Regions from separate parts of the Paraburkholderia dipogonis genome, predicted to be linked through region 2. Evidence: riboswitches for the same ligand, from Rfam matches in the RefSeq annotation. Region 2 holds a riboswitch; each other region holds the start of a gene.
The links. Region 2 has a riboswitch for cobalamin ahead of cobW (cobalamin biosynthesis protein CobW). Riboswitches for the same ligand answer to the same signal wherever they lie in the genome.
Positions count from the first base shown of each region.

Region 1: another riboswitch for cobalamin. It lies ahead of cobG (precorrin-3B synthase); the one in region 2 lies ahead of cobW (cobalamin biosynthesis protein CobW).
Region 3: another riboswitch for cobalamin. It lies ahead of ACFSNN_RS16115 (TonB-dependent receptor domain-containing protein); the one in region 2 lies ahead of cobW (cobalamin biosynthesis protein CobW).

Region 1 is NZ_JBHUFR010000030.1:312,943-317,217, forward strand. Features, by position in the region: gene cbiE (precorrin-6y C5,15-methyltransferase (decarboxylating) subunit CbiE) at 1-1,149, opposite strand, end outside; cobalamin riboswitch at 1,234-1,412, shown strand; gene cobG (precorrin-3B synthase) at 1,497-3,230, shown strand; gene ACFSNN_RS33785 (precorrin-8X methylmutase) at 3,223-3,849, shown strand; gene ACFSNN_RS33790 (precorrin-2 C(20)-methyltransferase) at 3,850-4,275, shown strand, end outside.
Region 2 is NZ_JBHUFR010000022.1:306,855-311,129, reverse strand. Features, by position in the region: gene cobN (cobaltochelatase subunit CobN) at 1-469, opposite strand, end outside; gene cobW (cobalamin biosynthesis protein CobW) at 476-1,567, opposite strand; cobalamin riboswitch at 1,758-2,074, opposite strand; cobalamin riboswitch at 2,142-2,392, shown strand; gene cobA (uroporphyrinogen-III C-methyltransferase) at 2,632-3,420, shown strand; gene ACFSNN_RS28520 (cobalamin biosynthesis protein) at 3,417-3,890, shown strand; gene cobO (cob(I)yrinic acid a,c-diamide adenosyltransferase) at 3,887-4,275, shown strand, end outside.
Region 3 is NZ_JBHUFR010000011.1:140,581-144,855, forward strand. Features, by position in the region: gene ACFSNN_RS16090 (SIMPL domain-containing protein) at 1-298, opposite strand, end outside; gene ACFSNN_RS16095 (EVE domain-containing protein) at 472-930, opposite strand; RNA gene ssrS (6S RNA) at 1,039-1,220, opposite strand; gene ACFSNN_RS16105 (cell division protein ZapA) at 1,354-1,668, opposite strand; gene ACFSNN_RS16110 (ATPase) at 1,665-2,021, opposite strand; cobalamin riboswitch at 2,230-2,486, shown strand; gene ACFSNN_RS16115 (TonB-dependent receptor domain-containing protein) at 2,578-4,275, shown strand, end outside.

The sequences.
Region 1 (4,275 bases), on a different contig from region 2:
GAAACCGCCAAGCGGTTGCGCGTCCGCCAAAGCGATCCGTGTCAATGTCCCGCCATGCCGCTCGCGCCATGCCGCCAAGACCGCCTCGCCTTGCAACGTAACCGCGTTAGCGACCAGCCGCCCGCCCTCGTGCAGACTCGCCCAGCAGGCCTCCAGCACGCCCGGCACCGTCACCCCGCCGCCGATGAACACTGCATCCGGCACCGGCAGCCCCTGCAGCGCTTCAGGCGCGCGCCCCGCCACGAGTTGCAGCGCAGGCACGCCCAACGCGTCGCGATTGTGTTCGATAAAGCGTTGCCGCTCCGCGTGCCCTTCAATCGCGATTGCGCGACAGCTGGCATGCGCGCGCATCCATTCGATGCCGATCGAGCCGCTGCCCGCGCCTACATCCCACAGCAATTCGCCTGGCGTCGGCGCGAGGCGCGCGAGTGTGATCGCGCGCACGTCGCGCTTGGTCAACTGGCCGTCGTGACGAAACGCATCGTCGGGCAAACCGCAGGTCAGCGGCAGACGCGGCGCGCCTTCGGTGGCGCGGCAATCGAGCGCGATCAGGTTCAGCGCGGCCACTTCGCCCGCGGACCACTGATCCGCGCGGCCGTCGATGCGCCGCTCCAGTTCGCCGCCCAGGTGCTCCAGCACGCTCATGCGGGTCGCCCCGAAACCGCGCGCGTTCAGCAGCCCGGCAAGCGCCGCGGGGGTGCGCCCGTCCGCGCTCAGCACGAACACGCGCGCGCCGTCGTGCAAATGCGCGTTCAGCGTGGGCAACGGCCGCCCCACCAGCGACACCGTCGCGACATCCTGCAACGGCCAGCCGAGCCGCGCGGCCGCCAGCGACAGCGACGACGGCGCCGGCAGCACCCGCAGTTCGCCCGCCGGCAATTGCCGCGCGAGCGTCGCGCCGACGCCGAACAGCATCGGGTCGCCGCTCGCCAGCACGCACACGGCGGCGCCGCGCTCGGCCAGCAAGGGCGCGAGATCGAACGGACGCGGCCAGGCGGCACGGCGCGCGGCGAGCCGCGCGGGCAGCATCGCCAGATGACGTTCGCCGCCGTACACCACCGACGCTTCCAGCAAAGCGCGCCGCGCGGGCCTCCCCAGACCGGCAAAGCCGTCGTCGCCTATGCCCACCACCGTCAGCCACGCGGGCATGCATCCATCCTCATTCTGTGTCTTCAAATAATGCGCTGTGCCACGCCGGTCAAAGCGTCCAGCCTCGTTGTGCTGTTCGAAAAAAGGCATAATACAGCCGCCGGTGCCCTTCGGGGCCGAAGAGGGAACACAGTGTCGCTGTGGCTGCCCCCGCAACTGTATGCAGCGAGTCCGCCTGCGCTCCACGCCACTGGTTCGACCGGGAAGGCCGCGGCGGACCATGACCTGCCAGCCAGGAGACCTGCCGGCAAGACTGTTCGTGCCAGCCAACATCGGGCGGGGTGTACCGATGCCGCAGCCATGCCCGCCTCACGGCATGCTCGGGCCGTCGCGCGACGCTCAACCCGGTGTCCGTCTTGAAGCAAGCTTCGCCTTCCTCCGTTTTATCCTACGCGGCCGCCACGCCGCGGCCTTCGGCGTGTCCGGGGCTGCTGCGCATCGTCGCCGCGCGCGACGGCGGGATTTGCCGGATCAAACTGCCCGGCGGCGAATTGAGCGCGGCGCAGGCGCTGGCGATCGCTGACGCTAGCGCGCGGCACGCGAGCGGGGTAATCGAGTTGACTAATCGCGCGAATTTGCAGGTGCGCGGGGTGAAGCGCGGTGAAGAGGCGGCGTTGATTGCTGAGTTGATCGATGCGGGTCTTGGGCCGATGCCGGTGAATGGCGTGGCGAGCCATGTGAACGCGACGGGTGCGGAGAACGCTGCGGATGCGGGGGCTGCCAGCGTTGTAGATGCAATAGCTGCCAGCGCCGCGAACGCGGAGGCGGACACGCGGAGCGGTACAGGTGCCGGAGCCGGAGCGGCGAACATAAAGGCAGAGAGCACCACACACGCCGAAACCGCGAACGCAAAGGCGGAGCGCGCCAAAGGTGCCGGAGCCGCGAAGGCAATGAATGAGTGGGCCTCAAACGCCCCGGACGCAACAGCGCAGCAGGCGGATACGGCCCACACACCCTCCGCCGCAGCCGACGACGTCCGCAACGTCATGATCAGCCCCGCAGCCGGGCGCGATCCCTCCGCGCTATTCGACACACGCCCGCTGTGCGCCGAACTACTCACGATGCTGCAAAGCGAAACGCGATTCGCGGCGCTGTCACCAAAATTCGCGCTGCTGCTGGACGGCGGCGAGGAACTCGCGCGAGTGGATCATCCGCACGATGTGTGGCTGGCGGCATCGCAAGAGGCGGACGGCGTGCGGTTCGTGTTCGGGTTCGCGGGTTTTCCGCCTGTGAGCGCCTATGCCGGCGCGCTTACGCAAAGCCAAAGCACGGCGTCTGAAAAACCGGGCGTGAACAACACAGGCGCACTAGCCGCGATCCTGCCGTCACAAGTGCCGGCACTAGTACACGCGCTGCTCCTCACATTCCTCGACCTCGCCGCCGCCGACGCCACACGCATGCGCCAGCTGCTAACCGCGCATTCCGCCGAAGCAATCCTGCACCACGCCCAGCGATACCTCGACTTCCCGCTGACGCAAAACGCGAAGCTCGCCAACTGGCATCGCGCTACACCAGCCGACGCCAACCTCCGCCTCGGCGCCCACGCCCAACGCGTGCCCGGAACCTGGCATGTCGGCGGCCAACCGCCGCTGGGCCGCCTCGACGCCGACACGCTGCATGAGCTCGCCACGCTGTCTCAACAGCACGGCAACGCCACGCTTCACCTGACGCCCTGGCAAAGCGTGCTACTGCCCGACATCGCCACACCCGCCGTCGCCACCGTGTTGTCCGGCCTGAACGCCCTCGGTCTCGCCAGCGATCCCGCACGAGCGATCACGCACCTGATCGCATGCGCCGGATCGAGCGGCTGCGCGAAGGGCCTCGCCGACACCAAGACCGACGCGTTGCGCCTCGCGGCTCGCCTGCCTGCCGGTGTCGACGTGCATCTGAGCGGCTGCTCGCGCTCGTGCGCCGCCGCGCATTGCGCGCCGTACACGCTGCTGGCCGCGGCGCCCGGCCTCTATGACTTTTATCGACGCGACGGCCGGCCCGGCTTCGGCCAGTGCGTCGCGCACCAACTGACGATCGACCAGGCCGCCGACATGCTCGAACGCCAGGTCCGGAGTGACACCGATGCTTGATTACATTCGCGACGGTCAGGAGATCTATCGCCAATCCTTCGCGACGATCCGTGCGGAGGCCGACTTGTCGCGCATTCCCGCCGACCTTGAAAAACTCGCGGTGCGGGTGATCCACGCGTGCGGCATGGTCGATGTGATCGACGATCTGCAATTTTCCGCGGGCGCGGGCGCGGCGGGCCGCGCGGCGCTCGCGCAAGGCGCGCCGATCCTGTGCGATGCCGGCATGGTCGCGCAAGGCATCACGCGCGCGCGGCTGCCGGCGCACAACGAGGTCATCTGCACGCTTACGCATCCGGACGTGCCGTCGCTTGCCCGCGAACTCGGCAATACCCGCTCCGCGGCGGCGCTCGAATTGTGGCGGCCGCATCTGGCGGGCAGCGTCGTGGTGATCGGCAATGCGCCGACCGCGCTCTTTCATCTGCTCGATATGCTCGACGCCGGCGCGCCCAAACCCGCTTTGATTCTCGGCTTTCCCGTGGGTTTTGTCGGCGCGGCCGAATCGAAAGCCATGCTCGCGGACGACAGCCGCGGCGTGCCTTACGTAGTGGTGCACGGCCGGCGCGGCGGCAGCGCGATGGCGGCGGCCGCCGTGAACGCGCTCGCCACGGAGGTCGAATAAATGGCGGCGCAAGGACGTTTGTTTGGACTCGGCGTCGGCCCCGGCGACCCGGAACTCATCACGCTGAAGGCGCTGCGCTTGTTGAAGGCGTCGCCGGTGGTTGCGTACTTCGTCGCCAAGGGCAAGAAAGGCAACGCGTTCAGCATCATAGAAGCGCATTTGCACGATGCCCAGCAGCATCTGCCGCTCGTGTATCCCGTCACCACCGAAGCGCTCGAACCGCCGCTTTCGTATGAAGCGATCATCGCCGACTTCTACGACACCGCCGCGCAAGTCGTCGCCGCGCACCTCGACGCGGGCAGCGACGTCGCCGTGATCTGCGAGGGCGATCCGTTCTTCTACGGTTCGTACATGTATCTGCACGACCGGCTCGCGGCGCGCTACGAAAGCGAAGTGGTGCCGGGTGTGTGCTCGATGCTCGGCGGC
Region 2 (4,275 bases):
AGCGCAGAAACGCCTCGGCATTTTGCGGGCCGCCTTCACGCAGATAGCGCCACAGTTGATGACACAGATCCGCACTCGCGGTGCTGCGCGCGAGCAGGTTCGGATCTTCCTGCAGATCGCCGGAGAACATGGCGAGCGTCTGCTGCTTGCGCTCGGCGAGCGCCACCACCTGCTCGATGCCGTAAGGCCAATACGCTTCGCCGCCAAGGTGATCGACCACCACCACGCGCGCATGCTGCAAGACGTCTTCGAGATAAAAATCCACCGACGCCGGTTGCCGCAAATACGTGACGTTCGCGAGCCGCACGCTTGGAAAGCCTTCACCCAGGCGCGGAAAAACGCTCGCCAGCAGTGACAGCGTGGTGTCGGCGGAACTGAGCACCACGATATCCGCGGGCTGCTGATCGATCCGGATCACGCCTTGCGTGTCGTCGACAAAACCGCCCGGCGTGGTGCGCAGCAGATGCATATGCGCTTACGCCTGTTGCGTTGCGGCGCTCGACGGCACGCCCAGCGCCGCGTCGAACGCACGCTGCAACGCGGGCTGATCGAGGTCTTCGCCGATCAGCACGAAGCGGCTCGGGCCGCTTTCGCCGGCCTGCCAGCGTCGATCGAAATAGCTGTCGAAGCGGCGCCCAACGCCTTGAATCACCAGACGCATCGCGGCGCCCGGCAGCGCCGCAAAACCTTTGACGCGATAGATCGTGTTGGTTTCGACCAGTTGCTGCAACGCGGCGATCACCGCCTCGCGCGACGACGCGTTCGCCTGCACGACCACGGAGTCGAATTCGTCGTGATGGTGGTCGGCGTCGTCGGCCGAACCGTGGTGATCGTGGCGCAAGTGGATCGTGTCTTCCGACGCCGCTTCGAGGCCCAGCAACGTATGCAGATCGAGCTGGCCCATGTGTGCGCGAACGATTTTCACCTGCGGCGGAATCTCTTCGCGAATCGCAACTTCAACCGCGCTTTGCTGCGCGCCGTCGAGCAGATCCGTTTTGTTCAGAATCACCAGATCGGCCGCCGACAACTGGTCTTCGAACAATTCGTGCAACGGCGACTCGTGATCGAGATTCGGATCGGCCTTGCGCTGCGCATCCACGGCGACAGGGTTGTCCGCGAACTGACCGCTTGCCGCGGCCGGGCCGTCGACTACGGTGACCACGGCATCCACGGTGAAGCTGTTCTTGATTTGCGGCCAGTTGAACGCCTGCACCAGCGGCTTCGGTAACGCGAGGCCCGAGGTCTCGATCAGCACGTGATCGATCTGATCGCGGCGCTCCACGAGCTTTTCCATTACCGGGAAAAACTCTTCCTGCACGGTGCAGCACAGGCAGCCGTTCGCCAGTTCATACAATTGGCCTTCGGTCTCGACGCCGTTTTCGTCGCAACCGATGCCGCAACCCTTGAGGATTTCCCCGTCGATACCGAGCTCGCCGAATTCGTTGACGATCACGGCGATGCGCTTGCCGCCCGCATGCTGAAGAATGTGCCGCAGCAGCGTGGTCTTGCCGCTGCCGAGAAAGCCCGTGACGATGGTGACGGGGATCTTGCGCATTTGAGTTTGCATCGTGAGGTCCATCCGTAGGAGTTGCACGTGCACGCCGGCGTGTTTTTCAGCTCATGCCGAGGCAAACGGAGCACACGCCCGGTCAGCCACGACAGTATCAAAACACGGGGACGAACGACGGCGTTGCCGCGACAACAGAAAACAGAAAGCGGGAATGAGGTCATGAACGCAGCGCCGCATCCCCGCGGCGTTCGTCCTTCGTTATCTGGCCGGTATCCGGGCTGGCGAAAGCGCCGCTTCCCCTTCCCGGGCGAGTGATTTCTCGCCCAGTGGTGATATGCCGACGCGGCCTTGCGCGTGGACATCGAAGCCGGCTCCGCGGTGCTGGTCGACTGCGTTGAACCCTGCATTCAACACTGCATTTAACGCTGCAGTCAGCACCACTATTCGCTTACCGTTGCGGGGGCAGCACAGGTTGGCCCGATCCATGGCAGGCGGGCACCCTGTTTCCCGTTTAACTGCATGCGCACGAGCGCGCACACGAGCACCAAAGTGCGTGCGAGTGTAGGCCCGCAGCCCGGTGCCGTCAAGGAAACACAAGCCGCAAGCGCTTATCGGACGGGGCGCCATGTGCTATCGTATGCGCGCGTTTGGTGCCCGCACATGCATTCGCGTGTGCAGTTAAACGGGAAACAGGCAGCGCGCCATGCGCTCAACCTGTGCTGTCCCCGCAACGGTAAGCGACCTGCGGCGCGATGTTGAATCGACTTGCGCCGCGCATGCGTTTTTTTAAGCCACTGTCCGGCAATTTCCAGCGAATGCGGACGGGAAGGCAAAGCGCGTGAGGCCGCCAGCCCGGATACCGGCCAGACGCGGAGGCGGCGAACCTCAGTGCAACATCGCGCCGCCGGCCGCCGGAATCCGCGAGGGACGGATGTGAAGGCGCTGAAGCACGACGCAGTGTGTCCGTGTCGGCGAGTTTCGTGTGAAATTCGCGACGAACCACGCAATGCGCCGTGCCTGAATCCGTAGCACTGCATGACCCCAACGTCCGCCGTCTGGCTACCCTTCGCGTTTTATTCTTTCCCGCTTGTCACGACATGGCGCCCGCCATGCACGCCGCGATGACCCGCGCCTGGCTGATCGGCGCCGGCCCCGGCGACGTCGAACTGATGACCATCAAGGCCACCCGTGCATTGGCGCAAGCCGATGTCGTGCTGGTCGACGATCTGGTGAATCCCGAGGTGCTGCAGTTCGCCCGCGCCGACGCGCTGGTCGTCTACGTAGGCAAACGCGGCGGCCATCCGTCCACACCGCAGGAAGGCATCGTCGCGCAGATGCTTGAACATGTGCGGGCCGGGCGTAGCGTCGCGCGTTTGAAAGGCGGCGACCCGTTCGTATTCGGCCGTGGCGGCGAAGAACAGCAGGCGCTGCATGCGGCGGGTATCGAGGTGGAAGTCATCAACGGCATCACGGCGGGGATCGCGGCGCCCGCAGCGATCGGGATTCCGGTCACGCATCGCGATCACGCGCAGGGCGTGGTGTTCGTCACCGGGCACGGCGCGGGCAGCGGCGAGCCGGACTGGGCCGCGCTCGTGGCCACGCGCATGACACTCGTGATCTATATGGGCATGCGGCGACTCAACGATATCGTCGGCGCGCTGCTCGCGGCCGGCATGAGCGCCGACACGCCGTGCGCGGCGATCGAATCGGCCACGCGTCCCGAACAACGCCATGCGCTCGCGCGGCTCGGTGAATTTGCCGACACCGTTGCGCGTGCCGGGCTCGGGTCGCCGGCGATCGTGGTGATCGGCGGGGTGGCGTCGCTCGCGTTGGCGCGAGAGGTGGCGCATGAGGCGGCGCATGTGGAACGCGGGGCGACACCGCGCACGGACGGAACGGATCCGCGATGAAAACGCTGAGCGTCGGCATCGGTTGCCGCTTGCACAGCCCGGCTGAGCAGATCGAAGCCGCTGTGCGCGCCGCGCTCGGCGCACTTTCGTTCGACGAAATCCGTACCGTCGCCTCGCTCGATACCAAAGCCCGCGAAGCGGGCCTGCTCGAATTCTGCACGCGGCATGCGCTGCCGCTGAGATTCTTCAGCCTTGAACAGATCGCGGCGATGCCCGTGGCAGCGCCTTCGGCGGCAGCGCGCGAGCACCTCGGCGTGGACGGCGTCTGCGAGCCGTGCGCGCTGCTTGGCGCGCGGGCTGACGCCGGGGGCGGGCTCGGTGAATCTGTCATAGGCAATGCACCTCGCGCCACACTCCTCGTGCGCAAAACCGTTTATGCGGGCGTGACCGTGGCGATCGCCTCAACCACCGCTCACGCCGCTCACGCCGAGCACTCAGACAACGACACACAGAACCAGGACCTGCCATGAAGACCGATCCCGAATCGCATCAACGTATGACCGAGCGCCGCCGCGAGGGCCACGAGAAAAAACAGGCCAACGCCACTGTCGAAAAAGGCCTGCTGATCGTCAACACCGGCACGGGCAAAGGCAAAACCACCGCTGCGTTCGGCATGGCCGTACGCGTGCTCGGCCACGGCATGCGTCTTGGCGTCGTGCAGTTCATCAAGGGCGCGTTGCACACTTCTGAGCGCGACTTTCTCGGCGCGATCGCCAACTGCGATTTCGTCACGATGGGCGACGGCTACACCTGGAACACGCAGAACCGCGACGCCGACATCGCGACCGCGCGCAAAGGCTGGGACGAAGCGCGCCGCATGATCGAAAGCGGCGAGTACCAGATGGTGATCCTCGA
Region 3 (4,275 bases), on a different contig from region 2:
AGCCCGTGCGCGCGGTCACGCCGTTCACACCCTTGGCCTTCTGCAGCGCCGAATCGGCGCGCTGGTTCAGCGTTGACGTGAGCGCCGACGGATCGCTCGCTTCCTGCTCGTAGAACAGCGTGATATCGACGACGTCTTGCGGCACTTCCGCGCTGGCCTGCGCGTTCAGCGACAACACGCCAGCCGGCTGATATTGGCCGGTGCTTTGCGCGCGTGCCATGGCCGGCGTGAGTGCGAGCGCGGCGGGCGCGGCGCAGACGAGAGCGAAAGCGAGTGCACGTGCGGTGTTTTTCGTCATTGTTGGACTCCTTGCTTGAACAGGTTGTGCACGATTGGGCAACCGCCACGCCGTGGCATGGCGTTTGCGAGAACGTTAGGCGCCTGTAACCTGAGCTTGGTTCCCCGGTTTGATGTCGCTTTAACGTTTGCGTGTGCATGGATCCGCGCCGCGCATCCATCTGGGGAGCACGATCAAGCGAGCCGCCTGGTGATGAAACGCCATTCGGCTTCGGTCACCGGGGTGATCGACAGGCGGTTGCCCCTGGCGAGCACGCGCATGTCAGCAAGTTCGTCATGCTCGCGTAACGCGGCAAGCGGAATCAGCGGGATCTTCTTCTTGAACACCACGTCGACAAGCACCCAGCGCGGTGTTTCCCGCGACGACTTCGCGTCGTAGTAGGGGCTCTTCTTGTCGAACTGCGTGGGATCCGGATACGCAGTGGACGATACCTCCGCGATACCCGCGATGCCGGGCTCCGGACAACTCGAGTGATAGAACAGCACACCGTCGCCGACCTGCATCATGTCGCGCATGAAGTTGCGCGCCTGATAGTTGCGCACGCCGGTCCACGGCAACGTGCGATGCGGTGCATTGGCGAGATGGTCGATGCTTGCTTCGTCCGGTTCGGACTTCATTAGCCAGTAGCGCATGAATCGAATTGAACGTTAAGGGGTTGAAGATGCGGAAGAAATCGGCGAACAAAAACACAGCGCCCAAAGAAAAACGGCACCGAACCGAAGTCCGATGCCGTTCTAAATAAGGTCCCCGCCTTAGCCGCTAGGCCGGCATCCTGAACCGGGGGTTCAGAATTGGTCGCAGTTAGCAACACTTCGGGTACATCAGACAGAGTGACGCGCACACCCGTGCTACAAATTTCCGCAACCGTGCACATGGCATTGGTTCAAGGAATATATGACCTTGGCGAACCAGGCAGGGAAGCTAAACCGATGAAGCTGAAAAACGAACTACAGATTGAACTCAAACGTTTGCTGAATCTTGCACACCTTGTGCTCACACATTCCGTTTGAATCCGCCGCCGATCTCAGGACCGGCAGCACGATAACACATGAAGCTTATTGCATACTGTACTGCTCAATCACAGTACCTAGTTGTTCGTTCATTTGATGCATTGTACGCCGGATTTCCTCAGCGGGAAATGCTTCTCCGTGTCTCACGCTCGATTGCAAGCGAAGCAGTTCCGATGCCAGCGACAGCGCAGCCATGACAGCAATGCGATCCGTGCCGCGCACGTTGCTGTTATTGCGGATCTTCGACATTTCGGCGTCGACGCGTGCGACCGCTTCGAGCAGCGCCGCTTCCGTTTCCGGCGAGCAGGCGAGGCGATAGGGCACGCCGAGAATCGATACTTCGATCTGCTTGGTGGTCATGCATTTTCTCCGTGGCGGGTCACGTCGCTCTCGGCTTCGGCTACTTGCTGAGCGGGCTCGAGCAGATCGAGCTGGTTGTCCGGCTCACTGTGCGCGCGGGCACGCGGCAGCTTCTCGAGGATCGCGTTCAGGCGCACTTGTGCGTCGTCGATCTTGGCCGACAGCGCGTCGCGTTCCGCCTGCAGCGCGTTACGTTCCTCGCGCAGCATTGCAAGTTCCGTGCGCGTGGCTTCGGCATCGGCGCGAGATTGCGCGAGTTGCTCTTCGAGCGCGAGTCGCGCTTCATTGTGGCGCTGGCTGATCGCGATCAGCTTGCCGATATTTTGTGAAAGTGTTTCGAGTTCGGTGAGCATCTGCTGCGTCCTCTAAAGACATCGCATTTTAGCGCGGAATGTCGCAGGTTCCGACAATTGTCTCGTTTCGAGACGTAACAACATCGCTTTGTGCAGGCTTTTTATCGACCATATGATGAAAAAGTACTCACGCGTCGGACAATGGCCTGCACTTAACAGAACGCATGGCCCACGGTTTCACCATTCTTGACGGACTCCGAGGCCGCTCCTAAACTGCCCGCACTCTGGTGCCCGCGTGCGCTTTTCAACGGCGCACGCAGTTAAACGGGAAGCAGGGCGCGCGATTCAACCGAACGCGCCAACCTGCGCTGCCCCCGCAACGGTAAGCGACCGCATTCGTCATGCAAGTCGATTCTGATCGCGTGTTGGAAGTTCAACTCGCGAGTGTGCCACTGCGCGTCTCGCGTGGGAAGGCGGGATCGATGTGTCGCCAGCCCGGATACCGGCCAGAGGGAGGGGCACGTCACGCGCGAAAATGTTAAATACGCGGGCGCCTCGTTACGCATCGGCCTGCGGGGAAGCGGGCCGCGCACGCTATCCACAGGACTTTCATCCCATGCTGTCCCCCATCGCCCGCGCGGCGCTGCTCGCCTTTGCGAGCCTGCCGATCGTCATGCACGCGCAAGCTGCGTCTTCATCTTCTTCCGCGCAGGATTCATCGGCTGCGGAGCCGTCTTCGGCGGTACTGTCGCCCGTGGTGGTGACCGCGGATCGCGCGCCGCAAGCACTCGCCGACACGATCCCGCAGACGTCTCTGTTCGATCAGCAGGATCTCGCCGACACCACCGCGACCGATTTGCCCGGCCTCCTGCAACTCGCACCCGGCGCGCAAATCTCGCGCACAGGTGGTCCCGGTTCGACAGCCAGTCTCTCTTTACGCGGCGCGTCGTCGACGCAATCGCTGCTGCTGATCGACGGCGTGCGCGTCGATTCGGTGAGTCTGGGCGCCTCGCAACTCGCGCAGATTCCGCTCGACCAGATCGATCACGTCGAGGTGGTGAACGGCAACGTGTCGGCGTTATACGGCTCGGGCGCGATCGGCGGCGTGGTGCAGGTGTTCACGAAAGACGGCGGCGACCATCCGCCGCGTTTCAATTTTTCGCTCGGCTACGGCAGCTATCGCACGCAGACGCAGCAGGCGGGCGTGAACGGCGCATTGGACAAAGACGGCAAGACGACCTTCAGCATTTCACTCGCGCGTTCGAAGGACGACGGCTTTTCGTCGCTGAACACGAAGGAGGCGCCCAACGCCAATCCGAATGCGAACGGCTATCTGAACGAGAGCATCTCGGCCTCGCTGCGCCACAAGTTCAACGACAGATGGGACGCAGGCGTCAGCTATTTCCAGTCGAACGGCAACAACAGCTACGACAATGCGTACGGCTTGCCCACCGATCTGAACAACCTGTACAGCAAGGTGCGCCAGGTCTCGGCGTTCGCGAACGGCAAGCTGACGGACTGGTGGACCACGCACTTCATCGTCGCCGAGGGCGACGACCGCAGCGTGTCGAACACCAACGGCGTGTACAACGGCCGCTTCGATACCGACAATCGCCAGTACACATGGCAGAACGATTTCGCGCTGGCCGCGCAGCAGAAGTTGCAGGTCGGCTATGAGCATCTCGACCAGAGCCTCGACTCGGACACGTTCGCGGCGCCGGATCGACATGTGGATTCGGGCTTCGTCGGCTATACGGGGCGCTTTGGACGCAGCCAGATTCAGGCCAACGTGCGGCGCGACCAGTATTCCGATTTCGGCGGAGCGAACAGTTACTATCTCGGCTACGGCTTCGACATCACCGGCCATTGGAAGGTGAGCGCAAGCTATTCGGATTCGTTTCGCGCGCCGAGCTTCGACGATCTGTACTATCCGTTCAGCGGCAATCCGTCTATCCAGCCGGAGCGCAGCCATTCGATCGAAGCCGCGCTGCAATACGCATCGAATGCGCTCGGCGTGATGCGTCTGACCGCATTCCAGACGCGCTATTCGAATCTGATCAACTACGAGCAGGTGACGCCCGGCATCTATCTGGCGGAAAACGTCGGGCATGCGAAGGTGCAAGGACTCGAAGGATCGTGGAGCGGCCATGTCGGCAAGACGGACGTGCGCGCTTCCGTCACGCTGCAGAATCCTGTCGATCTCGACAACGATGCCGACCTCGTGCGGCGCGCCCGGCGCTTCGGCGCGCTGACGGTGAACCGCAGCATCGCCGGGTGGCGTGTAGGCGGCGAGTGGATCGTGAGCGGCGCGAGC